DNA from 3 places in the Rhizobium sp. SYY.PMSO genome. Region 3 is predicted to be linked to each of the others. Evidence: predicted binding sites of a transcription regulator. Region 3 holds the regulator's gene; each other region holds the start of a gene.
What was found. Region 3 encodes LexA, which represses DNA repair genes until DNA is damaged. Its sites were predicted from a motif close to TGTTCNNNNTGTGTTCNG; they were not measured.

Region 1: a site for LexA is predicted at 4,931-4,948, ahead of ACJJVH_RS29345 (putative DNA modification/repair radical SAM protein). Genes of this name have one in related genera too.
Region 2: a site for LexA is predicted at 8,787-8,804, ahead of ACJJVH_RS15255 (helicase-related protein). Genes of this name have one in related genera too.

The regions. Positions count from the first base shown of each region.
Region 1 covers NZ_CP177351.1:575,839-586,431, forward strand. The annotation lists gene ACJJVH_RS29325 (aldo/keto reductase) at 1-1,252, shown strand, start outside; partial or broken gene ACJJVH_RS29330 (DNA polymerase III subunit epsilon) at 1,499-1,653, shown strand; gene ACJJVH_RS29335 (amidohydrolase family protein) at 1,648-2,877, opposite strand; gene ACJJVH_RS29340 (gamma-glutamyltransferase family protein) at 2,874-4,448, opposite strand; gene ACJJVH_RS29345 (putative DNA modification/repair radical SAM protein) at 4,954-6,186, shown strand; gene ACJJVH_RS29350 (UdgX family uracil-DNA binding protein) at 6,183-7,658, shown strand; gene ACJJVH_RS29355 (SDR family NAD(P)-dependent oxidoreductase) at 8,577-9,380, opposite strand; gene ACJJVH_RS29360 (NAD-dependent epimerase/dehydratase family protein) at 9,392-10,240, opposite strand; gene ACJJVH_RS29365 (Gfo/Idh/MocA family protein) at 10,243-10,593, opposite strand, start outside.
Region 2 covers NZ_CP177349.1:3,138,404-3,148,996, forward strand. The annotation lists gene ACJJVH_RS15225 (ATP-binding cassette domain-containing protein) at 1-341, shown strand, start outside; gene ACJJVH_RS15230 (M48 family metalloprotease) at 612-2,144, shown strand; gene ACJJVH_RS15235 (RNA polymerase factor sigma-32) at 2,191-3,054, opposite strand; gene ACJJVH_RS15240 (CarD family transcriptional regulator) at 3,464-4,036, opposite strand; gene fdxA (ferredoxin FdxA) at 4,434-4,772, opposite strand; gene ACJJVH_RS15250 (RNA-binding S4 domain-containing protein) at 4,979-5,383, opposite strand; gene ACJJVH_RS15255 (helicase-related protein) at 5,387-8,545, opposite strand; gene ACJJVH_RS15260 (DUF3309 domain-containing protein) at 9,779-9,934, shown strand; gene ACJJVH_RS15265 (YMGG-like glycine zipper-containing protein) at 9,979-10,233, shown strand; gene ACJJVH_RS15270 (hypothetical protein) at 10,484-10,593, shown strand, end outside.
Region 3 covers NZ_CP177349.1:1,224,944-1,235,536, reverse strand. The annotation lists gene ACJJVH_RS06005 (pyruvate dehydrogenase complex E1 component subunit beta) at 1-233, opposite strand, end outside; gene pdhA (pyruvate dehydrogenase (acetyl-transferring) E1 component subunit alpha) at 252-1,295, opposite strand; gene ACJJVH_RS05995 (FtsB family cell division protein) at 1,453-1,764, opposite strand; gene eno (phosphopyruvate hydratase) at 1,987-3,261, opposite strand; gene kdsA (3-deoxy-8-phosphooctulonate synthase) at 3,414-4,253, opposite strand; gene ACJJVH_RS05980 (VOC family protein) at 4,250-5,137, opposite strand; gene lexA (transcriptional repressor LexA) at 5,556-6,278, shown strand; gene ACJJVH_RS05970 (ComEC/Rec2 family competence protein) at 6,259-8,709, opposite strand; gene gltA (citrate synthase) at 9,000-10,289, shown strand; gene lpxB (lipid-A-disaccharide synthase) at 10,317-10,593, opposite strand, start outside.

The sequences.
Region 1 (10,593 bases), on a different replicon from region 3:
GGCCGGATCGATCGAAATCGATCATTTCTGGTTTGCCGCCGGCAAGCAGGGTGGCACCGCCGTCATCAGGTTGTGCGATGCTGCCGGCACGCGGACCGATATCGCGGTCGATGAACCTCGTCACGTCTATAGTTTCGAAGTCGATGCGGTCGCGGACGCAATGCGGGCGGGCAAGAAGGAGTTTGCCTATCCCGGGATGACCGCCGCCGATACGATTGGCAACCTCAAAGTCATGGACAAATGGCGTGCCGGTATCGGGCTGGAATATGCTTTGGAAGCGCCTGCAGTTCGGACGAAGACGCTTGCGGGTGAAACCCTCCGCCGCGGGGAGCAAATCGTTCCGAGGGGTCATATTCCGGGCATCGAGAAAGAAGTGTCGATGCTGGCGCTTGGCATGATGCTGTTTTCGACTTTTCCAGCGGCATCGATCGCTCTTGACGAGTTCTTCGAGGCAGGCGGCAATCTTGTTGATTCCGCCTTCCAGTACGGAGGCGGCACGCAAGACCGGCTGATTGGTGAATGGGTGCGCAGCCGCGGGGTCCGCGCCGATGTGGTGATCATCGAGAAGGGAGCTCACTCGCCCTTATGCTATCCTGATGTTATCGCCAAGCAGCTCGCAACCAGCCTCGAGCGGATGCAGACCGACTACGTGGACATCTATTTCATGCATCGCGACAATCCCGACATTCCGGTCGGCGAATTTGTCGACGCCATGGATGCCGAAGTTCAGGCGGGTCGTATCCGTGGTCCGATCGGTGGATCGAACTGGACGCGCGAACGAATGGATCAGGCGATCGAATATGCTGAACGGACAGGCAAGACCAGGCCGAGCGTCCTATCGAACAATTTCTCGCTCGCTGAGATGATCGATCCTGTCTGGCCAGGCTGCATCGCATCGTCCGACACGTCCTGGAAGCAATGGCTGAAAGATCGAAAAGTCATCAACTTTGCATGGTCGAGCCAGGCGCGAGGCTTCTTCACCGACCGGTCGGGGCCCGATAAGATCGAAGACCGTGAGCTCGTTCGGGCCTGGTACTCCGATCTCAATTTCCAAAGAAAGGCGCGCGCAGAGGAACTCGGCAGGCGCCTGAACAAGGACCCGATTCAGATCGCCCTGGCCTATGTGCTCAATCAGCCCTGGCCGGTCGTTCCGCTGATCGGACCGGCAAGCCTTGCCGAGCTTCGCCACAGTCTTATCGCGGCATCGATAGCGCTTTCGCCGGACGAGGTCCAATGGCTGGAAATTGGCTGAAATGTAACGAAGCAACGGCTATAACGTCTACAGAGCCAGAAGGCACTTCATAAAGAATTGCCCGCCGTGGGAAGGGCGAAGCTCGATCACCTGCAAGTGGACGTTGGCGCGTTTGCAGAGTCTCAAAAGTCAGGTGCAGAAGCTATAACGAGCTTAAGTTATTTGCGACAGCCGACACGAACCCCGATCGCTGTCAATCAGCACCGAACATCGGACCCTTTTTTGTCAAGGGCGCCCGTGAGGTGGACAGGTTACTTCCATGAAGGCCATCGAGCCGTCGATGATTATTTCGCCTTGCTTGAGGTGCTCGGGCGGGCTCCATCTGGCCCGGCCGAGATGCCGTTTGCGACATGAAGTATCAGCTGAAAGCCCGCGGCTATCGCCGGTCCGACGGTTCAGACTGCTTTGTAAAGCATAGGGTGGCCGTTATCGAAGCTTTTACGTCCCCTTTTCCAGCCGACAACCACTCGAGCAACCTCCCGTACGGCAGCGCGGGGACCGGTGCTGTCGAGGAGCACGATTGTCGCTTCGCCACCTGGTTGGAGGTGCGTGTTGCCGTCGAGTTGGCTCACCATGTTGAAGACCAGGCTCATTTCGTCATCACGGGAGAGCTGGGCGACATTGGCATAAAGATTGGCCATGCGGATTAATGAAGCGTCGCCATAGGGCGTGAAGGGGTTGAGCACATTGTTGGTGGCAATGGAGGTAGCAACGCCGCTTTTTGCGAGGAGGTGAGCCGGTGCCACGCCACGCGGAACCAATCGGTCATACCCTCGTCCCATCAGGAAGAGGTCAGTTGCCGGGAGAACCGAGAGCGCGATGCGGGCCTTAGCGAGACTATCGGCGATGGTTAGTACCCGCGCTTGCGGCATGGCCGACAAATTTGTGACATGGCCGATAGACACGCGGCCTTGCCAGCCATGGCGAAGTGTTGACTCGATCACCTTTGGTAGATCGGTGCGATCGGGATCGAGGCTAAAATCGAGATGAAAGTCGACCGAGACATTGTGCTTTGCTGCCAGAGCAAAAACCATATCTACATGCCGACTGGGAGAAGAGTCCGTATAAGGGCAGCCGCCCACCAGATCCGCCCCATTCGAGAGCGCTGCGTCGAGCAGATCATATGTTTCCGGCTCGTTCGTGAGCCCGTCTTGAGCGAAGGCGCAGATTTCGATGTCGGCAGCGAAGGCATAATCCGCCCGGATACGCTTGATCGCCTCGAAGGAACGGAAACCGGCGCGGGGATCGATTTCGACGAAGGTCCGCATGCGCGTTGTGCCGTGAGAAATTGCTTTCTCTACCACGCGGGCGGCTCGCGCGTAGACATCGTCCTCGTCGAAACCTGCCTTGGCTTTGGCCGTTTCCTTTACGGCTTCGGCAAGCGTGCCCTCGCAAATCGTACAACGGTCGAGAATGCAGGCTTTATCGAGATGAATATGCGTGTCGATGAATCCGCCAAAGGCAAAGCATCCCTCGCCATCGACATCCGATACGGCATCGCAACGCATGCGGGACTCGATGGCAGCAATCTTGTCTCCCTGCACGGCAATGTCGACGAGATCGCCATCTTCCCGGATACGGACATTTCGTATGAGGAGATCGTAAGGTTGCCCGGTGACGCTCACAGCAGGATCGCGCCTCCGTCGCTGCGCGGATCATGCGCGCCGTTTATCATCCCGTCTTCCTCAATCCGGATTACGCCGGCTTGGCCGCCAAGTGGGCTCAGCGCGTCGATGGTCGAGATCTCATGCCCCATGGCCGCCAAGGCAGAAACTATTTCGTCGCCGATATTTGCCTCGATTTTCAGGCTGTCCCGGTTATCTGAGAAGGTGCGACCGAGCAAAAAACGCGGGCGAGCGAGAGCGGCAGCCGGATCAAGGTCGTGGTCGATAAGAAGGCTAAGCAGCAACGACAGCGTTTGTGGCTGGCCGTCCGCACCCTGTGTACCGTAGACGAGATGCGGCCGCCCGTCCCTGAGCGCGATACCCGGATTGAGCGTATAGAAAGGACGCTTCCCGGGCAGGATATAGTTAGGGCTCGCTGGATTCGTGCTAAAGGCCGCGCCTCTGTTTTGCCACAGGAGGCCGGTGTCGCCGATCACCACGCCGCTGCCCCAGTCGAAGTAGAGGCTTTGCAGCAGCGATGCGCAACCTCCATTGACATCCACGGCCGCAAGCAATGCGGTGTCGCCGTATTGATAATTATGTGGCCAGGGTAATGCCCTACGTGGATCAATCGCTGCGGCTTTTGCGACGAGACGAGATGGATCGAGAAGGCGTTTCGAGATGTCCGCAGCGAAGCGAGGATCGGCAATCGCATGCCGGTCGAGGAAGGCCTGTTTCACAGCCTCAATCAGCAGATGATAATAGGCTGGGCTATCTGGCTGGAAATCCGCCAACGGCAGATGGTCGAGCACTCCCATTATGGCGAGAGTGGTAATTCCTTGCGTCGGTGGGGGCGGAGCAAGAAGTATGGTATCCCGATAAGTCTGTTTGAGGGGAGCCACGACATCGGTCCGCGTGGTGGCAAGATCGGCAGCCGAAAGCGGCGAACCAACCTCGTTAAGTCCGCTTATAATTCGCCGCGCAAGAGCACCTTCATAGAATTCACGCGTACCGTGACGAGCTATGGAACCCAGCGTACGGGCCAAGGCGGGTTGGCGTTGGATGCCGCCAGATCGGAAAAGCTTCGTGAAACCCGCCCAGCCGTTCAATTCAACGCGTCGGAATTCGTACCAGAAAGCCTGCGACCGGCTGACTTCAAAGCCACCGTCTGCGATTGCAATCGCGTCGTCGAGAAGAGTGGCCAATCGTTCGGTGCCCGCCCATTCGGCGGCGGAGTAAGCAAGCACTTTCTCCCAGCTGTCCACCAGGCAGGCCGTTGTAAGTGTGGAGGCTGCGCCGCGTAAAGGTATGTCACCACGCGGCATGATTGCCGCTGCCTGTCCAATGCCGGCAAAGGCCCGTGCGTTGCCGTTTCTGTCGGCAACTAGCCAGACCGCGTCGCCACCGAGTCCGCAGAAATGAGGATAGGTGACCGCCAGCACTGCTCCGGCGGCAATCAAAGCCTCGATCGCATTGCCACCACGCCTGAGCACTTTTGCGCCAGCTTCGCTGGCCAGCCAATGCGGTGTCACGATCATGGCGCCGGAAGATGACGCATCGGTTTGAGCGGTTTGTCTGCCGAAACGGATCATGAGTGGATTGCGGTGGAGCTTCCGATGGCGATACAGCATTCCTTAAGAACGATTGCCACGACTATTGACGAATGTCCGGCCGACAAAATCGGTCTTCGCACTGATGGCGATGCTGTTGCGTTCGGCATGAGTAAAATCCCTGGGGGTACGATCCGCAAAGGGAGATATGCAATACAGATGCCATAAGGGATCGCGGCTGGATGAGATTGAGGCTCGGATTCTCAAGTATTTGTAATATCTGGAATAAATATTCCTTTGGCTCCTTCGCAGTGGAGCGACCGACGCAAATTCATGGGCGTTCCCCGCAGGTCAACGCCTATGAAATCACCTGATCTTGCGCAGGTGATGAAGAAAGTGGCTTGCCAGTCGCCGGTACGTTCTACGACCGGTACGCATCCAGGCGTCGAAATTTTTGACATGGATCGCCGAAATAGGAAAGTGCGCTGACGGCAGGCCAAGCTGGATTTCTTGACAGTGCAGGCAAGAACATATAGTGAACATTTAGATGAAGAAAACACTCAAAGAACGTCTGGCTGTTCTCTCTGATGCGGCCAAATATGACGCGTCCTGCGCTTCGAGCGGAACGGCAAAAAGAGATTCGTCCTCGACCGGCGGGCTCGGTTCTACGGAAGGGTCCGGCATTTGCCATGCCTATGCGCCGGACGGTCGATGCATTTCGCTTTTGAAAATTCTGATGACCAACTTTTGCATCTATGACTGCGCCTATTGCATCAACCGCTCATCGAGCAATGTCGAGCGAGCGCGATTTTCGGTGGAGGAGGTGGTCTGGCTGACGCTCGAATTTTATCGGCGCAATTATATCGAAGGCCTGTTTCTTTCGTCCGGCATCATTCGCTCCTCCGATCATACGATGGGGGAGATGGTACGCATTGCCCGCGAATTGCGCACGGTTCATAATTTTCGCGGTTATATCCACCTGAAATCCATTCCGGAAGCCTCGCTGCAATTGATCGAGGAGGCCGGACTCTATGCCGACCGCCTGTCGATCAATATCGAACTGCCTACCGATGCCGGGATTGGAAAGTTTGCGCCGGAAAAGCGACCTGACAATATTCGTCGCTCGATGGGCAATCTGCGCCTGAAAATCGAGGAGATGGCCGAGCCGACCTTGCGGACCAAGAGACGGCGAAAATTCGCGCCGGCTGGGCAGAGTACGCAGATGATCGTCGGCGTCGATGCCGCGAACGATGCGACGATTCTCGATACCAGTGCGCGGCTTTACGGCAGCTATGGTTTGAAGCGCGTTTATTATTCGGCCTTCAGTCCGATCCCGGATTCGTCAAAGAACCTGCCGTTGATCAAGCCGCCGCTGATGCGCGAGCACAGACTTTACCAGGCTGACTGGCTTTATCGTTTTTATGGTTTCGATATCGACGAGATTACTTCGACACGGAAGGATGGCATGCTCGATCTTGACCTCGATCCTAAGCTGGCATGGGCACTCGGTCATCGCGACTGGTTTCCGGTCGATGTCAATCGCGCCGAAAAGGAGACGCTTTTGCGGGTGCCCGGTTTTGGCGCTAGAACGGTAAAATCCATTCTTTCCGCTCGCCGTTTCCGCCGATTGAGGCTGGAGGATATCGGACGGCTCGGTGTTTCATTAAAAAAGGTACGGACCTTCGTTATCGCCGAAGGCTGGACGCCGCATCGGTTGGACGAGCGAACCGATCTGCGTTCGATGTTCATGCCCAAATCGGAACAGCTGTCCTTGTTATGACCGCGAGCTGTTTTCTCGAAGGACGGGGTGATCTTACCGAGTGGCGGGATGCCGCGCGCCGTTTTCTGATGGCAGGGATAGAACCCGCGGAGATCGACTGGCGGCTGAGGGGCGACGAGCAGGGGCTGTTTGATGCCACTGCAACCGTGTTCCCGAATCTGCGCTCTTCTCCAACTTTGACGGAAACGGACACGATACAGGTTTCTGTGCCGCTGGCTTTTCTTCGGCTCGCTGAAGCCGTAGTCTGCCACTCCAATCCTGGCCGGTTTGCGTTGCTTTATCGCCTTCTGTTTCGCCTGAAACAGGAACGGCATCTGCTGGACGTAAAATCGGATGTCGATGTCGTCGCGGCGCACGGCATGCATAAATCCGTGGGTCGCGACTATCACAAGATGACGGCCTTCGTACGTTTTAAGGAAATGCCGTTGCCTGCGGGCACAGTGGGCCGCCGCCGCTTTTTTTCATGGTTCGAGCCAGACCATTTTATCGTCGCGCGGGTTGCCCCGTTCTTCCAACGCCGATTTAACGACATGGATTGGATAATAGCCACACCGCGTGGATCGGCCTCTTGGGATGGCGAGACCTTGCGCACCTCGACGCAACCGGCGCAAAAGCCCGACATAAGCGATGAGACAGAAGAACTCTGGCGCACCTATTATGCCTCCATCTTCAATCCTGCCCGGTTGAAGGTGAAGATGATGATGACGGAGATGCCGAAGAAATACTGGAGGAATTTGCCGGAGGCGGATCTCATTCCCGGCCTGATCGCTGGTGCGGAAGCGCAGGTTATGGATATGGGACGACGGCAGGCCAGCGAGCCCTTGCCTTTTCATCATCGCCTGCAGGCGGCGGCCGCGCAGGTGCAGGCCAGGCCAGTTGTCGAAATCGATACGATCGAATCGCTGCGGCAGGAGGCGCGGCATTGCAGCCGTTGTGATCTCCACTGCCGCGCCACTCAGACGGTATTCGGTGAAGGACCTGTCGATGCCCGGTTGATGATTGTTGGTGAGCAACCGGGTGATCAAGAGGATCTTGAAGGACGTCCATTCACGGGGCCTGCGGGTCGCATTTTCGATGAGGCGCTGTCACTCGCCGGTCTGGACCGGCGCATGCTTTACGTCACCAATGCGGTCAAGCATTTCAAATATGAGCCGCGGGGCAAACGTCGAATCCACAGGCGACCCAATATGGGTGAGGTGCAGCAATGCCGCTGGTGGCTGACCCGCGAGATTCACCTGGTGCAGCCGAAGGTAATTGTGGCCATGGGGGCAACCGCACTGTTTTCGCTCACCGATTACAAGGATCGTCTTGAGGACCTTCGCGGCCGGTCGATCGTGATGGAAGAGGGACGGACTCTGTTCGTGACGGTTCACCCCTCCTATTTGCTGCGCATTCCCGACGAGGGTAGGCGAGCGGAGGAGCTGGCGCGCTTTCGCGACGACATCCGGCGGATCGGACGCTTTGCTGCCTGACCATCGGGCCGGGCGCGCATATAGGGCGCAGACCGGAGATCCAAGATCCGGGCTTATTTGAAGACAAGCATCCGCGGCCGAATTCCGGGGATTGCTGGCCTTGAGTCAGATGGTTGGCCATCATAGCGTCTTGGACGCCGGATATGGTCGAAGCGGCCGCCGACGGCGATGGATTTCACCCCGACCAGTGTGTTACGATCCGATCGGGCGACGATTGATCATGCTTTCATCCGCGGATTGGCTACCGCATTTCCCATGTTCGTCGCCGGCCTTCTCCTGTCTCGGAACGGGCATAAGCCGAAGCCTTCCCCAACATAGTCTGAGGATTTCCCATTATGCCAGGATTTCGCGACACGTTGGTCAGGTTGCTATGTTCAACTCATTTCTGGCCTTGTAGATATCGTGGTTTATCAGAGTGCTCCGGCGAAGACGGCTGGGTTCGCGTGCCGGCTTATATTCCAAACGAAACCCGCTAGTTTACGAGCGATCGATGACTTTCGGCTATGATTTCCCGGCAGCGGCAAGACGCCGGTAGTGTTGGCCGATAGGCGGTGGCGTGACGGAGGTTGTGCGGCGTCACGCGCTTCGTTTGCAGCGACGGCATGCGTTGTCGCCGACTGTCGCTCCTCCTCTTGTCTGGAACGGCGACCACAGGGCCAGACGGCGTGCGCGATGATCTCGGCTGAAAAGCGATCGCGGCAGTAAAGAGGATCAGGATCTGTCAAATTCCGGCATCGCGCGTCAAATTTCAAATTCCGCTAACTTCACGATGCGTCTACATCATCTTTCGAGTGGCGCCTCAGTTTCTCCGCAACGGCTTTCAGGCCCAACGGCTCACTCCACATCAATGGAGCGGAAATTTCTTCGACGAAAGTCTGCAAAAAGCCCAGAAACTTCCGCTAACCACTGCCGTAAACGCTATACGTATCGCGGAAACCTCTTGGAATCCGGGGCATTCGCCCAGCTTTGTAGCGTCTGGCCACCGTCGATAAGCCAATCCACACCGGTCACATGGCGGGCGTCGTCGGAGGCGAGGAAGGCGACGGCGGCAGCGACGTCCTCCGGCTGGCCGATGCGGCGCAGCGGAATGCGGTCAGCAAAGCGCTGAATTCCAGCTTCGTAGGCAACATCATCATCTGCCGGTACACCGAGCCGCGTCTCGATAACGCCGGGGCAGATTGCGTTTACGCGAATGCCGTAAGGGGCGGCGTCGAGCGCGGCGATGCGGGTGATGCCGACCACGCCGTGCTTGCTTGCTGCGTAGCCGACGCCGCCCGAGAGTGTATCCCAACCGGCCATGGACGAACCCATATTAACGACCGCTCCTTGGATTTTCCTCTCGATCATCACAATGAGTGTCGCACGCAGGACGTAGAATATGCCGTGCAGGTTGATGTCGATGGTCTTCTTCCAGTCATCGAGCGTCAGGCTGTGCACGGGCGTCACCGTGCCAGGAATCCCGGCATTGTTGAACAGCACGTCAATGCCGCCGAAATGCATATCGACCTCCCTGACCATGACCTCCACAGCGGCTGGATCGGCCACGTCGACGCCGAAGGCCGCTGCCTTGTCGCCAAGCTCGGCGGCTAAAGCTTTGGCCCTGTCGAGGTCCAGATCGGCGATTGCGACATTCGCGCCCTCGGAGAGAAAGCGGCGCACGGCCGCAGAGCCAATCGCGCCGGCGGCGCCGGTGACCAAGACCGTCTTTTCGTCAAACCGCATTTCATCCTCCGTCAGGCTCTTGGATAATCGCGCCAGGAATAGCGTGGCGTAAATCCGAGCGCATCATACGCTGCCGATGTATCGATCAATGCCGTATTGCCAGCGAGCTGCTTTCTCATCTCGGCTTGCGGATACGCCGCAGCTGCGAGTTCGGCGCTCGGCTGGTCGCCATAGCTGTCGGCGGCGCTCAACAGGAGACGCAGGTGTCCGATGATCGGCCGCTGGACTGCCGCAACGAAGGCGTCCGCGGCATCGCGGGCATCCAGATAAGCCCAAAGGTCTCGGGCTGCATCCGGCTGTGTCCGGCGTAGGCCGACATCGTGGAAAAATGTCGCCGGCGTCTGAATCCAGGGCATGCGTAAGCTCACGGCGGAATGCAACCCGCGTCGAACGGCGGCCTCGACCATCTCTTCCCCGAGCCATTTGGTCGTAGCATAGACGTCTTGCGTGCCGATTGGATGGGCTTCGTCAACGGGAAGGTAGGGCGGAGCGACCGGCTGTTCGAAAAAGGGGTAGCCGAGCACGCTGAAAGAGGAGGCATAGACAAAGCGTTCAATGCGGTGGAGGCGGGTGGCTTCGAGCGCGGCGTAGGTCGCGGACATATTGATGTGAAAGACGTCCGACGCGGCACGGCCCGTCGGCCGCGGGATCGCAGCGCAGTGAACAACGGTGTCCATGCCGGCGCATAGTTCGGCGAGAATGTCGAGCCGGCCGGCATCGCCGGTGACATGGCTCCAGCCAGACCCCTGGGCTGGTGCGGCCAGATCTAGCCCAGTGACCTCATAGTGCGCGGCAACCAGTGCGGCGCAGACATGGCTTCCGAGAAGACCGCTCGATCCGGTTACCAGAACGCGGCTCATGGTCAGCTCCCTACCGTTTTGGGCGGTAGCGCCTTGATGATGCGCTCGGCGAGTTCCAGATCCTCCAATCCGCCACCAAGCGGCGTGATCGGCTCGGCACCCTCTTTGATGCAGGCAATGAAATGCTGCCATTGTCGGCGGAATGCAGTTTCGGGAACGGCGGGGAGGATACGTTCGCTCGGCATCGGCCCGAACGCTTCCTTGATGCGCACGATCGCGGCGGCATTGCGGACGTAGGGGTTTTGAAAATCGATACGCATCTCGCTGTCTTCGCCGTGAACGGTCATCCACTCATCCCACCATTCATATTGCGCACCGAACGCAATCTCCAGCAATGCGGGGACGCGGTCGGC
Region 2 (10,593 bases), 1.8 Mb from region 3:
CGGGTTTCGAGAAGCGCAAGCCGGGAACGCTCTCCGGCGGCGAACGGCAGCGCGCCGCCTTCGCGAGAGCACTGGTGCGCGACAAGCCGATCCTGTTGCTGGACGAACCCTTCGCCGCCCTCGACCCCGGCTTGCGTTCCGGCATGGTCGAGCTCCTGAAAACCCTTCATCGGGAAACCGGCAATACGGTGCTGATCGTCTCGCACGATCCGGCGGAGGTGCGGCGCCTTGCCGACCACGCCGTCTTCATCGACGGCGGCGCCATCAGGCTCGCCGCGCCCATCGAGACCTTCCTGACGACGGACGGCATTCCGGCACTGACCACATTTTTGCAACATTGAATGCGTCGCAGCATCCCGCCGCCGGCTTTGCCTTAATTTCGTCGCGGCAAGCGGCTGAAAGTCCTGGGGAAAGCTTGCTAAAATACAACGCTGCCACATTTAAACGGAGTCTCGCTATGCAACCGGTGCCAAAATCGGCTACAGCAACGGGTGGAGACCGTCCGGGCAAACGCGGACCGATGCGGGTGGAAACAACCTTTATCGGCGCGCGAGGATGATCGGCCCGGTAACGATCAACCGGATATGGCGCCGAGCCGGCATGGCAGCGAAATGAGTAGGATACAGGTACTGAAGCAGAGCAAGCGAGCAGAACGAAGGATCGGTGCGACCGTCGCAACCCATTTGCGCCGCCTTGTCCCCCTCCTTGCTGCCGCAATCATTTTGGACAGCTGCCAGACGGTGCTGGACCAATCCTATCAGCCGAGCGTTTCGCCCTCCGCCAATCCGCAAATCGTCTCCGAGGTGCAGAAGAACGATCCGCGCGCGCAGATGGGCGCCCGCGAGCATCCGCGCATCCTGGCGAGCTATGGCGGCGAATACAAGGATGCCAAGACCGAGCGCCTCGTCGCCCGCATCGCCGGCGCGCTCACCAGCGTCTCGGAAAATCCGCAGCAGTCCTACCGCATCACCATCCTCAATTCGCCCTCGATCAACGCTTTCGCATTGCCGGGTGGCTATCTCTATGTCACCCGCGGTCTGCTGGCGCTTGCCAACGACGCTTCTGAGGTCGCCGCCGTGCTGTCGCACGAGATGGCGCACGTCACCGCCAATCACGGTATTGAGCGCCAGAAGCGCGAGGAGGCTGAGGTCATCGCCAGCCGCGTGGTTGCCGAGGTGCTGTCGAGCGATCTGGCCGGCAAGCAGGCGCTTGCCCGCGGCAAGCTGCGCCTTGCGGCCTTCTCGCGCCAGCAGGAGCTTCAGGCCGACGAGATCGGCATCCGCACGCTCGGCCAGGCCGGCTACGATCCTTACGCCGCCGCCCGCTTCCTGAACGCCATGGAAGACTACAGCCGCTTCATGTCGGCCAATTCCGATGCCGACCAGAGCCTGGACTTCCTGTCGAGCCACCCGAGCACGCCGCAGCGCATCGACCTCGCCAAGGCCCATGCGCGCGAATTCGGCGAGGAAGGCAAGGTCGGCGATACCGGCCGCGATTATTACTTGAACGGCATCGACGGCCTGCTCTATGGCGACAGCCCGGAGGAGGGCTATGTGCGCGGCCAGACCTTCCTGCATGGCGGCCTCGGCATCCGATTCGACGTGCCGCCCGATTTCCGCATCGATAACAAGGTCGAGGCCGTGATGGCGACCGGACCCGGCGATATCGCCATCCGCTTCGACGGCGTTGCCGATACGGAAAACCAGAACCTCACGAACTATATTTCCAGCGGCTGGGTGACGGGCCTCGATCCGTCGTCGATCCGGTCGATCACCGTCAACGGCATGCCGGCCGCAACCGCGCGCGCCTCTGCCGATCGCTGGGATTTCGATGTGACCGTGATCCGCGACCGCACGCAGATTTTCCGCTTCCTGACGGCGGTGCCGAAGGGCAATATCGCCCAGCTCGATCAGACTGCCAATGTGCTGCGGGCGAGCTTCCGGCATATGACGCCGGAAGAGGCGGCCTCGCTGAAGCCGCTGCGCGTCCGCGTCGTCACCGTCAAGCCCGGCGATACCATCACCACGCTCGCCGCGCGCATGATGGGCACGGATCGCAAGCTGGACCTGTTCAAATTGATCAATGCCCTGCCAACCGGGGCAAACATTGCGCCGGGCGACAGGGTCAAGATTATTTCGGAATGACGGTCAGCCCGCCATGCCGCGGGCGAAAGACGAGGACAAGCCGCGCTCAGGCGTAGCTTGCCATGCGGGGATCCGCATCCACCAATGCGTTGCGCAACTTGTCCATCGCACGGCTTTCGATCTGGCGCACGCGCTCCTTGGAAATGCCGAGATCGGCGCCGAGCTCCTCGAGCGTCGCGCCGTCTTCGACCAGACGTCGTGCCTGGATGATCTTCATTTCGCGTTCGTTGAGATGCTTCAGCGCCGATGCGAGCCAGATGCGGCGGCGTTCGCCATCGATCATGTCCGAAACCTGCTCGTCGGGAAGCGGATCGTCGCTGATGAGAAAATCGATGCGCTCGGCGCTTTCGGAATCACCCGATATCGACGGTGCCTGCAAAGAGGTGTCGCTGCTGGAAAGCCGCGCATCCATTGTCTGCACATCGGCAAGGCTGACACCGAGCGTGACGGCGATTTCTTCATGGATGGACTGGACGGTAACGCCCGAATTGCTGCGAGCGAGCTTGGCGCGCAGGCGGCGAAGATTGAAGAACAGCGCCTTCTGCGCCGAACTCGTACCGCCGCGCACGATCGACCAGTTGCGCAGAATATAGTCCTGGATCGAGGCGCGGATCCACCAGCTTGCATAGGTGGAAAATCGGACTTCCCGCTCAGGCTCGAAACGGGCGGCGGCTTCCAGCAGCCCCACATAGCCTTCCTGCACCAGATCGCTCATCGGCAAACCGAAGTTGCGGAATTTTCCCGCCATCGAGATGACGAGGCGCATATGGGCGGTTGCGATCTGATTGCGGGCGCCACGATCGTCGTGGTCCTTCCAGCGAATAGCCAGATTATGCTCTTCGTCGCGATCGAGATAGGGAGCAGCCATCGCAACTTTGATCATGCGCCGATCTGCAGACATATTCGTCATATGCATCTCCTGGGGTTCGGCCTCAAATCGTCTCTATGCCGCGGTCGACGAAAAGGGCAGCAAGCATCGTTTCCGAACATCGCTGCTCGGACGAAAATCAATGAATGAAATTGCAAATTGGAGACCGATATCCGGCTCGTCCGGATGATCGATGACTAGTCTAGTTCGATCTCAGCGAACGGGTCTGACGATTGAAGCATCTTCAGATCGCCGGGGAGCTTCGAATGAAAACGCATAAGCCGGTCCTCGTGAATGTCTATAAAGCGGCCTGTGTGGAAACGCACTCCTGCAGGAGTGCAACCACATCGACCGCCAACACGAAGCTTTAACGCGGCGCGATGAAAAAGGTTCCAAAGAAAAAACCCGGCACGAAGGCCGGGTTTTTAAAGCAGTATGTGGCGCCTCGGCCTTATGCGGCTTCGTCCTGGGAATCGTCGTCGTCGACGACCTTGCCACGCTTCGGACCCTTGTTGAGATTGGTCTCGACAAGGCGAACGGCCTCGGTTTCGGACATCTTGTTGACGGCGGCAATTTCGCGCGCCATGCGATCGAGCGCAGCTTCATAGAGCTGCCGTTCGGAATAGGACTGCTCCGGCTGGTTTTCGGCGCGATAGAGGTCGCGAACCACTTCAGCGATGGAGATCAGATCGCCGGAATTGATCTTGGCATCATATTCCTGGGCGCGGCGCGACCACATGGTACGCTTCACGCGGGCCTTGCCCTGCACGACCTTCAGCGCCCGCTCGACGAAATCCGTTTCGGAAAGCTTGCGCATGCCGATGCTCATGGCCTTTGCCACCGGCACCTTCAGACGCATCTTGTCTTTCTCGAAATCGATCACGAACAGCTCGAGCTTCATGCCTGCGACTTCTTGCTCTTCGATCGCAGTGATCGTGCCGACACCGTGGGCCGGATAAACGATCGCTTCGCCGGTCTTGAAGCCATGGCGTGCTGCTGAAGGTTTTTTCTGCTGGGTCGTCATTCTTTTCAAAAACTCCCTGTTACGCGCCCGGTTGGGGCCGGGGGCCGGGTCAGTCAGGCCCGGATGAGACGGCAGTACCGTCGGGTCACTTCATCCTGGTCCAGCCAGACTTATGCAAAAAGAAACCATCCATCGCGATCCGGGACCCGACAACACAAAACGTTGATATGTCAAGGAAACCGCGTACGGATTGGTGATTTGCTTTCGTGATGGTTTTGGGCATCCAAAATGCCGCAGTGGATCAGTATGGGGACCCTATCACAAAAATCTGAGGAAATCAATAATTTGCTGCACACGCGTCGACGAGGACGCGTTGACCGCCCTGCGGCCCAACGGCAGTGATTCGCTCCGTGCGATATCGACTACACCTTTATCGGCGGCCTGTCACGACCTTCGATCAATCGCCGGCACCGGGATTCGTCGAGAAATATTTCTCGAACTTGCCCTGTTCGCCGTCCATTTCCTTCGCCTCCGGCATCGCGTCGCGCTTGACCGTGATATTCGGCCAGACGGCGGCATACTCGGCGTTGATCTTCAGCCACTTGTCGAGCCCCGGCTCCGTATCGGGCTTGATCGCCTCGGCGGGACATTCAGGCTCGCAAACGCCGCAATCGATGCATTCGTCGGGATGGATGACGAGAAAGTTCTCGCCCTCATAGAAGCAGTCGACGGGGCAGACTTCCACGCAATCGGTATATTTGCAGCGGATGCAATTGTCGGTCACGACATATGTCATGAAGCACTCCAGGAATGTCTCTAGCTTCCGCGGATGCGCAACCTGGAACGTCGCACGATGCCGCGGAGCCGAACGGGCAGACGGATGCATTACAAGCAAACGCGCCGTCCGGCTGGTTACCGGCAGGTTGATCGTGAGGTATCGACTTTGTCAGCCAATTTCAAGGACAAACAATCTTGAAAACCGCCCATGACGGGCAGAGTTTTCTAATCGTCGTCCGAGGTCAGGCGATCGATTGCACGGCGATCGCGCTTCGTGGGTCTGCCGCTTCCCGGCGCCCGCGACGCCTGTTCGAAGAGGGTGAGGCGTTTTGTCTCATCCGGCGGCGGCGTCAGATCCTCGTAGAGCAGCTTCGCTTCCTCGAAAGGCCCCCGGCGCTCGCCGGGCGCGCGCACGACCAGGACGACATCCCGCCGCTCCAGCGACAGTTCGATGCGATCGCCGATCTTGACGGCGAAGCTCGACTGCACCACCCGCTCGCCGTTCACCCGCACGCTGCCGTTCTGTACATAAAGCTGCGCCAGCGAGCGGGATTTCACCATGCGGGCAAAGAACAGCCATTTGTCGATGCGCTGGCGCGAACCGGAAAATGGCTGCCTCTCGTCCGTCATGGCCTATTTCTTCATCTGCTCCTTGAGGGCAGCGAGCTTGGCGAAAGGAGAATCCGGGTCGATCGGCTTTTCCTTGCGAGGCGGCTTGGCTTCGAAACGCAGCGGCTGCGATGCGCCGCGATTGTTGCGATCATTGCGGTCGCCGCGATCCTGACGATCGCCTCGCTCGCCGCGATTGCCCTGATGCTGCGGACGGCCGCCTTCGCGATTGCCGCGCGGACCCTTGTCGCCGCCGCGGCCGTCACGGCCATCGCGGCGATCACGCCCCTCGCGGTTGCCTTCACCGCTCCCCTGCTCGCCGCCACTGCGGCGGTTGCCTTGCTGGCCCCGGCCTTCGCCCTGCTGGCCGCGACGGTCGCCGTGGCCACGCCCGCCCTGACGCTGCTGATGGTCGCTGCGACCGCCCAGACGCCAGAGAAGAACCGGCTTCGGCTCCGCGGGCTCGGCGGCAGCTTCCACAGCCGCACCGGCTTCCGCAGCCGCGGGAACCGCGTCAACAGTGGCAGGAGCTTCCGCAGCCGCCGGAGCGGCTTCGGTCGCCGCTTCCGCGGGAGCAGCCGCTTCCTGGGAAACGGTCTCGGCGTCCTTGGCCGGCTCGTCGACCGCCGTGTCGACATCGTCATGATCGGCCTTTTCGGCCGCGGCATCCGCAGCCGGTGCCGCAGCACTCGAGGCCGCATCCTGCTGAGCGAGGAAAGCCTGGGCCTCTTCGGCCTTCACGGAATCGGCCCGATAGCCGAGACCCTTGAGGATTTCCTCCATATCTTCCAGCGTCGCGCCGAGGATCGAGAGCATCGAGGTCGTCGAGGTGAAGCGACGGCCGTCATAGGCGCCCTCGGGACGCGAGGCCTGGCCGGGCTTCCACTGCAGCAGCGGACGGATGATGTCCGCCAGACGCTCGAGAATGTCGATGCGCACCGCGCGCTTGCCGAGGAACCGGAAGCCGGCGAGCTTGTAGAACATGCGCTCATAGCCCGGATCGGTCACAACCGAGGTGCGGCCGGCGGCCAGAACGGGGATCAGGTCGCCGTAGCCCGGCTTGTCAAGGCCGTCGTTCTTCAGGGCCCAGAGCAGCGTGATGAGCTCGGCCGGAGCCGGCTTCAGCAATGCGGGCACGAAAATATGATAGGCGCCGAAGCGAACGCCGTAGCGGCGCATGGAGGCGCGCGCATCCTGATCCAGCGACTTCACTTCCTCGGTGACGTCGCGACGGAACAGAACGCCGAGATTCTCCACCAGCTGGAAAGCCAGCCCCTTGGCGAGACCCTGCAGATCCTCGGCGCGCTGCAGATCGTCGAGCGGCTTCAGGATCGTGCTGATGTGATGATTGACGAACCGTTCGATCCGGGCGGAGACGTGATCGCGCGCGTTGCCGGTCAGCTGCTCGTCCGCGAGCAGGATGACGCGCGGGCGCATGATATGCTCGCTGCCCGACAGGCGGGCCACGGGATCGCCGAGCCAGCGCACCAGGCCATCGGCGCTGATCGCAAGATCGCCATTGCCGGCAGCATGCAGGCGTGCGGCGCGCGCCTCGAATTCAAGCCCGAGCGCCTTCTGCGAGGCGGCCTGGACAGCCTTGGCATCCGGTCCCTCGGTGCCCGCGATAGGCGTGAACCGAAATCCGGTCAATTGCCCCACATGATGCCCCTCTACGAAGACATCTCCATTCACACTGATTTCAGCTTCCAGCATCGCATTCTCTCTCAGGCGCTTCATGAGCACAGATGTCCTGCGATCAACAAAGCGTTTCGTCAACCGTTCATGTAACGCATCGGACAATCGATCTTCGATTTCCCGCGTCTTTTCTTGCCAGTGTGTCGGATCGGCAAGCCAGCCGGGCCGGTTCGACACATAGGTCCAAGTCCTTATCTGCGCGATTCGCGCCGAAAGCGTGTCGATCTCACCGTCCGTCCGATCGGCGCGATGCACCTGTTCGGCCAGGAAATCCTCTTTCACCGTGCCATAGCGCACGAGATCGGAAAAGAGGACGGCTATGAGATCGGCGTGCTGGGCAGGCGTGATGCGCCGATAGTCGGGAAGCGCGCAGGCCTCCCATAATTTTTCAACCCGGGCCGGGCTGCTGGCAAGATCGACTATCTCCAGATCGCGTGACAAATATTCCAACGCCTGCTGGTCTACCGCAGGCAGCGCCCGCGTCAAGCCCTGCACGCGTGGCGCGTTCTCCAAACTGGCCCGCAGGGCCGCGATCGAGGCGAAATCCAGATCCTTGCTGCGCCATTGCAGCACCTTCACCATATCGAATTCGTGCCCCTCGATCCGGCGCACCAGTTCGTCGTCGAAGGGATCCACCTGCCCCGTCACGCCGAAGGTGCCGTCCTTCAGATGACGGCCGGCTCGGCCGGCGATCTGGCCGAGCTCGGCCGGATTGAGGTTGCGGAACTGATAGCCGTCGAACTTGCGGTCCTGGGCGAAGGCGACATGATCGACATCGAGGTTGAGGCCCATGCCGATCGCGTCGGTCGCAACCAGATACTCGACATCGCCGGCCTGATAGAGCGCCACCTGCGCATTGCGGGTCCGCGGGCTCAGCGCGCCCAGAACGACGGCCGCACCGCCGCGCTGCCTGCGGATCAGCTCGGCGATGGCATAGACCTCGTCGGCGGAGAAGGCGACGATCGCGGTGCGCTGCGGCAGGCGCGTGATCTTCTTCTGCCCGGCATAGAAGAGATGCGACAGCCGTGGGCGCTCCAGAACGGTAATCCCCGGCAGCAGCTGCTCGAGGATCGGCCGCATCGTGCCCGCGCCGAGCAGCAGGGTTTCGTCGCGGCCGCGCAGATGCAGAATACGGTCGGTGAAAATATGCCCGCGCTCCAGATCTCCGGCAAGCTGCACCTCGTCGATCGCGACGAAGGAGGCGCGCGTTTCGCGCGGCATGGCTTCCACGGTGCAGACGGAGAAGCGGGCATTGGGCGGCGATATCTTTTCCTCGCCGGTGACAAGCGCGACATGCTGGGCCCCGACCTTCTCGACGACGCGCGTATAGACCTCGCGCGCAAGCAGCCGCAGCGGCAGGCCGATCACGCCGCTGCCGTGCGCCACCATGCGCTCGATGGCATAATGGGTCTTGCCGGTATTGGTGGGTCCGAGCACCGCGGTCACGCCGCGTCCGCTCAGGATCATGGGCTGCGAAGTCTGAGTCATGGGTCCGTGCATGGGTGAGAAACCGCCATCGTGCGATCGGCAAGCTTCTCCTTGAGGAAACGAACAGATGACGACCATATGTGACAAAGGCAAGACCTGAATGAAAAAACACATGCGGCAACAAGCGATTTCATTATTGGATGCCTCAACCATAAGTTATATTTGCTCTGCATCCCATGCGAGTCCCAAGGATTCCGGAACAGCCTGAGAACGAATCGGAGACGAATCGCTGACTCGCCACCGTTCCTTATTTGTTCACTACAACATATGGATTTCAACGAAAAGATTCCCACCAGATGCTGAATCTTGTTTTCATGCCTTTTCCGCGGGAAAAGGAGTCAAGCGCGGAGTCCGCCATGGCGGGAAATCCCCGTCATTTCTTGGTTAATTATTTGTAAATCATGCAAATTTCTCTTGTTTGACCGCCAGCGTTAACAACCGGGTCAAAGCCGGAACGAATCGGCGACGAATCGTTGATTCCACGCGATTCCGCTTTTGTTCCACACAACATCTTGCGCCTTTCGGGCGGAAACCCGCCGGACTCCGAATGGTTGAGCCGGGGATTCCGCCCGAATCTGCGATTGCGGCCAAGCTTTTAACGAGCGCAAATATAATGAAGGGCCAAATACACGCACAGGATGAATACATCAGCTTTCCGATCGGCGCCGCAGCGGGCCGATGACAAATCGCGGAGATGCGCCGGCGGATTTCGGCATGACGGCACCGCAAATGAGCAGGCAGCAGCGGACCCAACGGCGGATTTGCTCCGCATGAAGCTCTCAGCCTACGGCGTCACCTTTCGGCGATCCGATTCGCGCTCGTTTTTGCTCTATCGACCCCCGGCAAGCCGGCAACGAAGCTCCGACATTAACCAGGGTCCAAACACAGAACGAATCACCGACGAATCGCAGACATACGATCTTTCCCGTTTCGTTCACCACAACCCATTGTATTTTAATGGTATTTTAACCATAGAAACTCGTCTCTTACAGCGCGCCCGGCTCCCGCCCGATCGCATCGCGTTAACGTTTCGCTGACCATCGGGACAGCTCCCTCCCCGCATTTTTATTTCTCAGCCGGAACAATTCCCGGGGCCGCAAGTTTCTATGAGCAGAATTGAAGAAGTCCGCCTGCCACTAAGAATAGATTTGAGCTGGGGGCGCTGAAACATGACGCCGCGTCGAACAGGACGTTAGCGTAACAGTCAAGCGACGGACATGGAGGAAACATATCATGCTTGGTACGGTATTGCTTGTCATACTGATTCTGCTGTTGATCGGCGCACTTCCCAACTGGGGTTATAGCCGTGGGTGGGGGTATTTCCCTTCGGGCGGTCTCGGACTTGTCCTCGTCATTGTCCTTATTCTGCTATTGATGGGGCGGATTTGATCCGCAGATCATGTTCAAACCTCGAAAATCAGGGAGCTAACACCATGAAGAAGATCATCGTTGCGATCGCCCTCGTCGGCGCTTTGGCCTCGTGCACGTCAACGGAGAGAGGCACAGCCATCGGTGCCGGCACCGGTGCCGTGATCGGCGGCGTGGCCACACATAGCTGGGGTGGCGCAGCAGTCGGCGCCGTGGCCGGCGGTGTCGTCGGCAACCTCATCGGCCGCTCCCATGAGCGTCGTGGCTACTGCATCTATCGCGACCGCTATGGCCATCGCTACGAAGCCCGTTGCCGGTAAAGCGCTTCCGCTTTTCTTCGAATCGCGAAGACGCTCTGTCGTTGTTTTCAAGCAATTCCAAACGGAAAACCGCCACGCATTTTTCCGGGAATTGCTCTAGAGCCGAAACCTCGTGACCGGCGGCAGTCGGCCGCCGGTCACGACCTCAAGGCTTTGGCGGCGTCAGGCAATAGCGGTTTCTGAACAGAGACCCTCTTCCTGCGCGCGCCAGCGCGGGAAGCAAGCAGTGTTTTGAGAAAGGAACGGCACCATGGCCGAAATCATCGCAAGCATTGCAGCCCTTGTGCTCATCGGCACCACTTTCTATGCGCTCGGGTGCGCGATAAGAGCGCGGGACAAGGAGCGGCGGGAAGTGGCGTT
Region 3 (10,593 bases):
AGCAGGATGGCGATCTTGGTGTTGACCTTGACGCCTTCGGTGCCGGCGTCGATCAGCAGCTTGCCGATCGTGCCTTCGTCGACGGCTTCCACTTCCATGGTGGCCTTGTCGGTTTCGATTTCGGCAATGACATCACCGGAAACGACCTTGTCGCCTTCCTTCTTGAGCCATTTCGAAAGTGTACCCTCTTCCATGGTCGGAGAAAGGGCGGGCATGAGAATGTCGATGGGCATGGATCGTCCCTCCCCGATTTAGAGCAGAATGTCGGTGTAGAGCTCGGATGCATCCGGCTCCGGATCGTTCTGGGCGAAATCGGCGCTGTCGGCGACGATTTCGCGGACATCCTTGTCGATATCCTTCAGATCGTCCTCGGTCGCCCAGCCCTTTTCGAGAAGGCGAACACGAACCTGCTCGATCGGGTCATGCTCGGAGCGCATCTTCTGCACTTCGTCCTTGGAGCGGTATTTAGCCGGATCCGACATGGAGTGGCCGCGATAACGGTAGGTCAGCATTTCCAGGATGATCGGGCCCTTGCCGGAGCGGCAGTGCGCAACGGCTTCGTCGGCAGCCGCCTTGACGGCGCGAACGTCCATGCCATCGACCTGGATGCCCGGAATGCCGAAGGAGGCGCCGCGCTTGGAGAAATCGGCCTGCGCGGTGGCGCGCGCCGTCGAGGTGCCCATGGCATAGCGGTTGTTCTCGATGACGAAAATCACCGGCAGCTTCCACAGCTGCGCCATGTTGAAGCTCTCATAGACCTGGCCCTGGTTGGCAGCACCGTCGCCGAAATAGGCGACGCTGACATTGTCATTGCCGCGATACCAGTTAGCAAAGCCCAGACCGGTGCCGAGCGAAACCTGCGCGCCGACGATGCCATGGCCGCCGTAGAAATTCTTTTCCTTGGAGAACATGTGCATGGAGCCGCCCTTCCCTCGGGAATAGCCGCCCTGGCGTCCGGTGAGCTCGGCCATGACGCCGCGCGCGTTCATGCCGGTCGCCAGCATGTGACCGTGGTCGCGATAGCCGGTAATGACCTGGTCGCCGTCCTTCAGCGCCATCTGCATGCCGACAACGACAGCTTCCTGGCCGATGTAAAGGTGACAGAAGCCGCCGATGAAGCCCATGCCGTAAAGCTGGCCGGCTTTTTCCTCGAAGCGGCGGATCAGGAGCATCTCACGATAAGCCTTGAGTTCCGCATCACGATCGAAATCTGCGATCGGACCGCCATTGGTTTCCTTGGCTGGCCTTGATGCCGTCTTACGGCTGGAAACGGACGCGTTCTTTCGCGGCGCCATTCAACCCTCCCTATGTGAGTAGCCTCGTTCTATAACGAAATCTAACATAGGCAAGATTGTCCGCCACAGCAATGCTATAATTGCATGGCTCATATTCTTTGTAAATTATTGAAATATCTAAGGAAAAAACGATTAACCTGAATTCGGTTAATTGCGGCTATTTGTTGAAGATGACGATTTCGTTCGCCTTGGAATAGGTCAGCTGATAGCGCGCATACTGATCGAGCATATCCTTGTCCAGCGAGCCGTCGCTCAACAAAGCAACCTCCTTTTCGAGGTGCTCGCGCCTGGCGACGAGATCCGCCAATTCCTTGCTGCGGTCGATGCGGCGCTGTTCGAAAACCTCGGTCGCCTTCAGGCCGTAGTCACCATGGATACAATGATAACCGAAGTAACTCACAAAAGCGATGGTAATGGCGGGAAGAACGAAACGGCCGAACCTTCTCTTCTTATGATACTTTGTCCACATGCTCGCTCGAAACATCCCGGCTTAGGCAACCTTACTTCAAAGCCGATGCCGCCTTCGAAGAAGATCGCGTCAAATCAAACACCTACAGCCAATCTAACCGGCAGAGATTAACCGTCCGTTGACTCTAACTGCGCAAGGCAACAAAAAACCGCGCCCGAGGGCGCGGTTCGATTTCAACGGATGATATGGCCGCAAGCCCGAACGGGTCCTGCGCATCGAACATCAGCTGCGCAGGATGGAGCGGCCGGCATATTTCGCCTGCGGGCCGAGCGCTTCCTCGATACGGATGAGCTGGTTGTACTTGGCAAGACGGTCGGAGCGCGACAGCGAGCCGGTCTTGATCTGTCCGCAGTTGGTGGCGACGGCGAGATCGGCGATCGTGGAGTCTTCCGTTTCGCCGGAGCGGTGCGACATCACAGCCGTGTAATTGGCCTTGTGCGCGGTTTCGACCGCATCGAGGGTTTCTGTCAGCGAACCGATCTGGTTGACCTTGACGAGGATCGAGTTGGCAACGCCCATGCGGATACCGTCGCGCAGGCGGGCGGAGTTGGTGACGAACAGGTCGTCGCCGACCAGCTGGGTCTTCTTGCCGATCAGGTCAGTCAACGTCTTCCAGCCCTCCCAGTCGTCTTCAGCCATGCCGTCCTCGATCGAAACGATCGGGTACTTGGCGGCAAGTTCGGCCAGATATTCGGCCATCGCGCCGGGTTCCAGCGTGCGGCCTTCGCCTTCCAGCACGTACTTGCCGTCCTTGAAGAACTCCGTCGAGGCGCAATCGAGGCCGAGGGCGATTTCTTCGCCCGGCTTGTAGCCGGCTTTCTCAATCGACTTCATGATGAAATCCAGGGCTGCCGGAGCACTGGAGAGGCCCGGTGCGAAGCCGCCTTCGTCGCCGACGTTGGTATTATGGCCCTGCGAAGCCAGTTCCTTCTTCAGGACGTGGAAGACTTCAGAACCCATGCGAACGGCATCGCGGATGGAGTCTGCGCCGATCGGCAGGATCATGAATTCCTGGAAGTCGATCGGGTTGTCGGCATGGGCACCGCCGTTGATGATGTTCATCATCGGAACCGGCAGGAGGCGGGCATGCGCACCGCCGACGTAGCGGTAAAGCGGCAGGTTTGCGCTCTGGGCAGCGGCCTTGGCGACGGCAAGCGAAACGCCGAGGATGGCGTTGGCGCCGAGACGCGACTTGTTCGGCGTGCCGTCGAGCTCGATCATGATATTGTCGAGCTGGATCTGGTTTTCAGCGTCCATGCCGCCGATCGCATCGAAGATCTCGGAGTTGACCGCTTCGACGGCCTTTTCCACGCCCTTGCCGTGGTAGCGCTTGCCGCCATCGCGAAGCTCGACGGCTTCATGCGCGCCGGTCGACGCGCCCGACGGAACCGCCGCGCGGCCCATGCTGCCGTCTTCGAGGTAGACATCGACTTCGACAGTCGGGTTGCCACGGCTGTCGAGAATCTCGCGGGCGATAATGTCGGTGATTGCGGTCATGATAGCTTCCTGCTCGCTGGTTTATAAATCGATTTAAATCGTCTTAGTCGAAGGCGCGGAAATTACAATGCTGTTCCGCGCGCCCAATCTGTGACACTCCTGAAGGCCGCGTAGCGCAATTTCATGTCAGCCTGTTGAATGTCGGTTATTTCTCAGGCCTTGGCGATGGCGTCGAAGGCCAGCAGCTTTTCCAGAAGGCGCGGCATGTCCTTCAGATAGACCATGTTCGGACCGTCCGAGGGCGCGTTATCCGGATCCTCGTGCGTCTCGACGAACACGCCGGCAACGCCGACGGCAACGGCGGCGCGCGCCAGAGTCTCGACGAATCGGCGGTCGCCGCCGGTGGAGCCACCCTGCCCGCCCGGCTGCTGTACCGAATGGGTCGCATCGAAGATGACCGGCGCGCCCATCGCCGCCATGATCGGCAGCGAGCGCATGTCGGAGACGAGGGTATTGTAGCCGAAGGAGGCGCCACGCTCGCACAGGAGGATGTTCGGATTGCCGCTGTCATTGAGCTTGGCCAGCACGTTCTTCATGTCCCAGGGAGCGAGGAACTGCCCCTTCTTGACGTTGACGACACGACCGGTCTTCGCAGCCGCAACCAGAAGATCCGTCTGACGCGACAGGAAGGCCGGAATCTGCAGGATATCGACCGTCTTCGAAACGATGGCGCACTGCTCTTCCGTATGAATGTCGGTCAATACCGGAAAGCCATACTCCTTCTTGAGATCGGCAAAGACTTCCAGCGCCTTTTCCAGGCCGATGCCGCGCTTGCCGGACAAGGACGTACGGTTGGCCTTGTCGAAGGAGGACTTGTAGACGAGGCCGATGCCGAGCTTGCCGCAGAGCTCTTTCAGGACGCCGGCGACCATGAAAGCATGGTCGCGGCTTTCCATCTGGCAGGGACCGGCAATCAGCGACAGCTTGGCGGCGTTGGAAAACAGGACCTTGGAGGCACCCTCGCCGACGGTCACTTCGGAATTCGTGCTCATGCTATCTCCTCGAAGGCGAACAATGCGCCCTGTCCGGGCGCAAACCTCGCCAATATACGATTGTTCTTACGCGTGTAGGTGACGCCGTTAGCAGCGAAATGCGACGATGTCACGGAAAGATCGCGCGTTTTGAAAAGGATTGCGCGCGCACGAAGCCCCGGATCTTCCGGGGAGACCGGCAAATCGTAAAACGCTTCCATTCCTTCCGGCGTCAAAATTTCAAGATCCGCATTGGCCGCCTTGACCGTCAATCCGAAGGAATGTTCCGATACGCGCGGGCCGCCGATAACCTCTTCGAGAAAGCTGCGATAGGCCGCCGGCTTCGGCGCGGAAAGCGCCACCCGCGCAATTCCGGTCACGCCGTTTTCATGACGCTCCAGCACGCCGCGGTCTGCCGGCAAGGGATTGATGCGCTGGCAGCAGAAGGCGAGAAGATCGGGCGCGCGCAGATCGGCCGCGAAGGCAAGGCGAAAGCCGGCGACAGTTTCCGTTCCGTCCGGCATTCTCATGGGCCGGGAAAAATCCAGCATCCGCCCGGCCGAGATCGCGGCTGCCTTGAACCGCTCATCATCGGCAACAGCATCGTCCGACCCGAAGACGACGGCCGAGAAGCCATCCTCACCCACACGAAAGCGGTAGGCCTGATCGCGCGCGACGAAGACGTTGCCCTCCGCGAGGCTCGCCTCGCACTGCTCCTGGGAGGCCACGCCCAAAGGTTCGAGATAGGTCTTGTCGGCAAGGAAGACGCAGGCATTCTCGGTGCCGAAAGGATGACGCGCATCGGGGGCCACCGTGAAACCGAGCTTGCCCAAGCGTTCACGCGCCAAGGCAATATTGACGGTGGGCAGCACGAGATGATCCAGCGGATGCGGTGACGAGGTCATGGCTTTTCCTGTGTTCCTGCCAGAGCAGATTTGCGCCCATCCAACGCCTGATTCAAGATGGAAGCAAGAACCTTGGGATATGGCGGCAAAGAAGACGGCAATCCCGGCGACGGGATAGCTGATTCTCTCTTCCAGCCGGTCTATCCGCCGCGATTTCGCGTGCATTCACGAATCCAACGTCACCATGGAACTGGAACGCCGCGGAAGCAGCCGTGACAGCATTTTCCATATTTATCGGCAGGTTAGCCCACATGTACCCCTCTTGGGTATTCAGCCGCTTCATTCGACAGTGGTAATTATTTAATTGGCCGCACAAGGTTTTACCGAAATTTAAGTACTTGCGGAACACATATGGAACATATAGTGTCCGTTCTGGATTTGTTTCACGACCTTTTCTTGATTCTGGGGTTCCAAGACGATGTTGACGCGCAAGCAGCAGGAACTGCTTTTGTTCATTCACGAACGCATGAAGGAATCCGGCGTCCCGCCGTCTTTCGACGAGATGAAGGACGCGCTGGATCTGGCATCCAAGTCCGGCATTCACCGCCTGATCACGGCTCTAGAAGAGCGCGGTTTCATCCGCCGCCTGCCGAATAGAGCAAGAGCGCTGGAGGTCATCAAACTGCCGGAAGCCTATAATCCAAGCCTGCAGCCGCGACGCGGCTTTTCGCCCAGTATCATCGAAGGCAGTCTCGGCAAGCCTCAACCGGTCGCTCCCCCCGCGCCGGCGAAGGTTGCGAATGACGATCACAACGGTTCGGCCTCGGTGCCGGTCATGGGGCGTATCGCTGCCGGCGTTCCGATTTCCGCCATCCAGAACAACACGCACGACATTACCGTTCCCGCCGACATGCTCGGCTCCGGCGAGCATTATGCGCTGGAAGTCAGGGGCGATTCGATGATCGATGCCGGAATTTTTGACGGCGACACCGTCATCATCCGCAATTCAACGACAGCCAATCCGGGTGATATCGTGGTCGCTCTTGTCGACGACGAGGAAGCAACCCTGAAGCGCTTTCGCCGCAAGGGCGCCTCCATTGCGCTGGAAGCCGCCAATCCGGCCTATGAAACCCGCATTTTCGGACCGGATCGCGTCAAGGTCCAGGGCAAGCTCGTCGGTCTCATTCGGCGCTATCACTAACCGTCGGCACGGGCCTGGCTGGCGTGCCGAATTTATCCGTGCGCCAATCGTAGGTTCGATGCCGCGTCCACGGCCGTTGGGGGTTTTCGAACGCTGCGGAAACAACAGGTTTGTCGGTGGCAAGCGCCATTTCGATGGAACCGGTTTGCCGTAATGTGGCGCCGGTTATGAGCATGGCGCCGGAGCGGCAATGATCCAGCCGCAGCCGGATGGGTGTCACGACGATATTTGCCGTATCGCAAGCCGGAGGCAGATAGGCTGCGTTTTCGATGGTGACGAGCATGGCGCCGTTTTCGAGCATGGCCACGCACCATGCGCCTTTCTGGCAGGCGAAGCTTCCCTGCATGGTACGGTCAAGAGCCTCTTCCATTGCCTTGCGAACGGCGCTCTCCTCTTCACGGCTTAGCCGTCGGTGGCGATCCGACTTGCTGACATGAGGAAGCCGGCTGTCGCCAGGAAGAATGGTCGGCGGCTGATATTCAGGTGCAACCAGCGCCTTTTGCCATTGTTCGAAGATGAAGGCCTGCGGCCGTTCGCGGTTGGTGGCCAGTATGGCGTCCTGACGCAGAGCGACGAGAACACCGTCTTCGGAGATCATCAGATCCGGCTTCGGCACGCCGGAGCCGAATGCCGCCGCGCCGACGGATGAAAGCGACAGCACCAAGCCCAAATGGCGAAGCCTGGTCCGCAGCATGCTCATGATCAGGAAGCCGACAATGAATGTCGGCATCAGCCAGCCCGGCTGGCGGCCGAAGGTGATGTCCCCGCCCCAGCCGGCCACGGTTTTGGCAATCACGATGACGAGCTCCAGCCCCTCCCCGGTGACGTTCCAGAAAGGGCCGTCGAGACCAAGCGGCATGAGCATCATCGCCGCCATGCCAAACGGCATGACGATGAAGGAAACCACCGGCATGGCCGCAAGATTGGCGGCGAGACCGTATGTCGCCAGGCGGTGAAAATGCTCGATCGAGAATATGGCCGTCGACGCGCCGCCGATGAACGAGGTCGACAGCACGCCGCCAAAGAAGCGCGAAACAAACAGCAGCGGGCTCAGCACGCGGAACCGCGAGAGAATGCTTTCCCGATGCCGCCGCCGCTTCCACAGCGAATAGCCGGACACCAGCGCCAGGGTTGCGGCATAGGACATCTGGAAGCTCGGGCCGAGCACCTGCGACGGCGAAAGGATGAGAATGACGATGGCGGATAACGCCACGTTGCGGAGGCTGAGCGATGGCCGGTCGAGAAGGACGGCAACCAGCATGATCGCCATCATGATGAAAGCGCGCTCCGCCGACACGCCGAAACCGGAAATGAGGTAATAGGCCGTCACCGTGACAAGCGCGCCGAATGCCGCGAATTTCTTGGTAGGCCACGCCTGCACGACGCCGGGGAACAGGCTGAACAGATAGCGCAGGCCGACATAGAAGATGCCGGCCGAGAGCGCCATGTTCAAACCCGAAATTGCGATGATGTGGGTGAGGCCGGCAATTCTCAGCGCCTCGGTCGTGTCCTTGGAGATCGCTCGTCTCTCATCGGTGACAAGTGCCGCAGCAAAAGCGCCGGTGTCACCGGGCAAGGTTTGCCTTATCCTGTCGCCTATGCTGTTGCGAAGGGCGGCAAGTCTGATATCGGCCATGTCGAGCAACGAACCCGCCGCATTGTCATCAGCCGGAGACAACAGTTTCGGCGTGCCGTAAGCGAAGCCGTTCGCTCCGATACCGTTGAAATAGGAACTGAATGCGAAGTCGTTGAGACCGGGCAAGGCCGGCCCGGCAGGAGGCGTCAGACGCGCCCTGCCCTGGATGCGATCGCCGAGATCGAAAGCATCCGCCTGTTTACGCACGAAGATCGTGACTCGCTGCGGCGACCTGCGAATGCTGGGCTTTTCGGTCGCCTCGACACGAACGACATAGCGCCAGCCGCCGTTGTCATAGGATTCGCGCCGCTCGACCTGGCCGGTAACGGTCGTCGTCACCGCCGAATCGAGCATCACCGTGGAAGCCCGCCAGCTTTCGCATTGCGCCAGCGCCATGCCCAGGCAAATGAGCATGCCGGCGAAAAGCAGATGGCGAGACACCCTGCCCACTTCCCGCCTGAACACGAAGCCGCCGGCAAAGAGCAGCAAGCCTGCAATCACCGCCTGCGGAGGCGGGTCGTTGCCGGCCTTGAACCAGAAGATCGCGCCGATCCCCATATAGATCGGCGCGAACAGGATGGCGCGTCCGTATGCCGCCTCCTCCTCGATCAGGTCCCTGATACCGAGTTGAAGCCGCTTCAGAATCCGAAGGAAACGAGATGTCAGCGGCGCCTGGTCCTGCGTCCGCTCCCGTTGTCGCGCTTTGGCACGTAAGGCGATCGCGGCAATGGCGGGGCGAGGCCGCAACGGTGCGGCGACATCCCGGCCCTCCTCCTGCTGTTCCGATGCCTCCAAATTAGGCACTCGCCGCTGCCCCCACGCAAAACTACAGCTTCTGCGCGATTCTTGCCGTCACCATGCAGGGATTTCAACCGAAATCGACATGTGTGCCGGTAAATGAGGCCGCTCTCCCGGCATCGCATGATCAGCGCCGCCGACGCAGTGCCCAAAAGTTGATACTGCAATGCACAATTCGGCGTTAGGATAACTTGGCATTAGCCTCGGGATCATATAGCTAGTCGGTAGTCGCTTAACCTTTTGGCGCTTTTTATGGCGTCAATCCCGCCAAATCTTGGAGGATCAGCATGACGGAACAAAGCGCGAAACTAACTTGGGGCGAAAAGACGGTGGACTTGCCGGTGAAGACCGGAACCATCGGCCCAAGTGTCATTGATATTGGTGCCCTTTATAAGAACACCTCCACTTTCACTTACGATCCTGGCTTCACATCCACCGCGTCGTGCGAGTCCAGCATTACCTATATCGATGGCGACGAAGGCGTTCTGCTGCATCGCGGCTATCCGATCGATCAGCTGGCCGAACACGGCGATTTCCTCGAAGTATGCTACCTCCTTCTCTACGGCGAACTGCCGACGACGGCACAGAAGAAGGATTTCGACTATCGTGTGACCCACCATACGATGGTGCACGAGCAGATGTCGCGCTTCTTCACGGGCTTCCGTCGCGACGCGCATCCGATGGCCGTCATGTGCGGCTGTGTCGGCGCGCTCTCCGCCTTCTATCACGACTCGACCGACATCACCGATCCGCATCAGCGCATGGTCGCGAGCCTGCGCATGATCGCCAAGATGCCGACGCTCGCCGCGATGGCCTACAAGTACCACATCGGCCAGCCCTTCGTTTATCCGAAGAACGACCTCGACTATGCGTCGAACTTCCTGCGCATGTGCTTTGCCGTTCCGTGCGAGGACTATGTCGTCAATCCGGTGCTGGCCCGCGCCATGGACCGCATCTTCATCCTGCATGCCGACCACGAGCAGAATGCTTCGACCTCGACCGTTCGCCTGGCAGGCTCTTCCGGCGCCAATCCGTTCGCCTGTATCGCAGCAGGCATTGCCTGCCTCTGGGGTCCGGCTCACGGTGGCGCCAATGAAGCTGCGCTCAACATGCTGAACGAAATCGGCACCGTGGACCGCATTCCGGAATTCATCGCCCGCGCCAAGGACAAGAACGACCCGTTCCGTCTGATGGGCTTCGGCCACCGCGTTTACAAGAACTACGATCCGCGCGCCAAGATCATGCAGAAGACGGCGCACGAGGTTCTCGGCGAACTCGGCATCAAGGACGATCCGTTGCTCGACATCGCGATCGAGCTGGAGCGCATTGCTCTCACCGATGAATATTTCATCGAGAAGAAGCTCTATCCGAACGTCGACTTCTACTCCGGCATCACGCTGAAGGCTCTCGGCTTCCCCACGACCATGTTCACCGTTCTGTTCGCTCTCGCCCGCACGGTCGGCTGGATCGCGCAGTGGAACGAAATGATCGAGGATCCGCACCAGCGCATCGGCCGCCCGCGCCAGCTCTACACGGGCGCTCCGCTGCGCGAATACGTGCCTGTTTCCAAGCGCTGAGCTTCGGCAATGAAACAAAAAAACCGGTCAGAGATGACCGGTTTTTTTATTGGCGAGAATATCCAGAACAATCTGCGCCGCCTTGTCGCCGGGCGGCTCTTCGGTCTGCATGCGCTGCCAGACCAAATCATAGCCCGTCAGCATGGCCCTGCGCTCCGGAGTGTCGCTCGACAGTCGTTCCATGTAGCGAGCCAGAAGGCCAGGCCGCAACACGTCGTTGATAAGCTCGGGCAAGACGGCGTAATCGGCGATCAGGTTCGGCAGGGCCGCCGTCCACACTTTGATGCGCGACATCACGAATTTG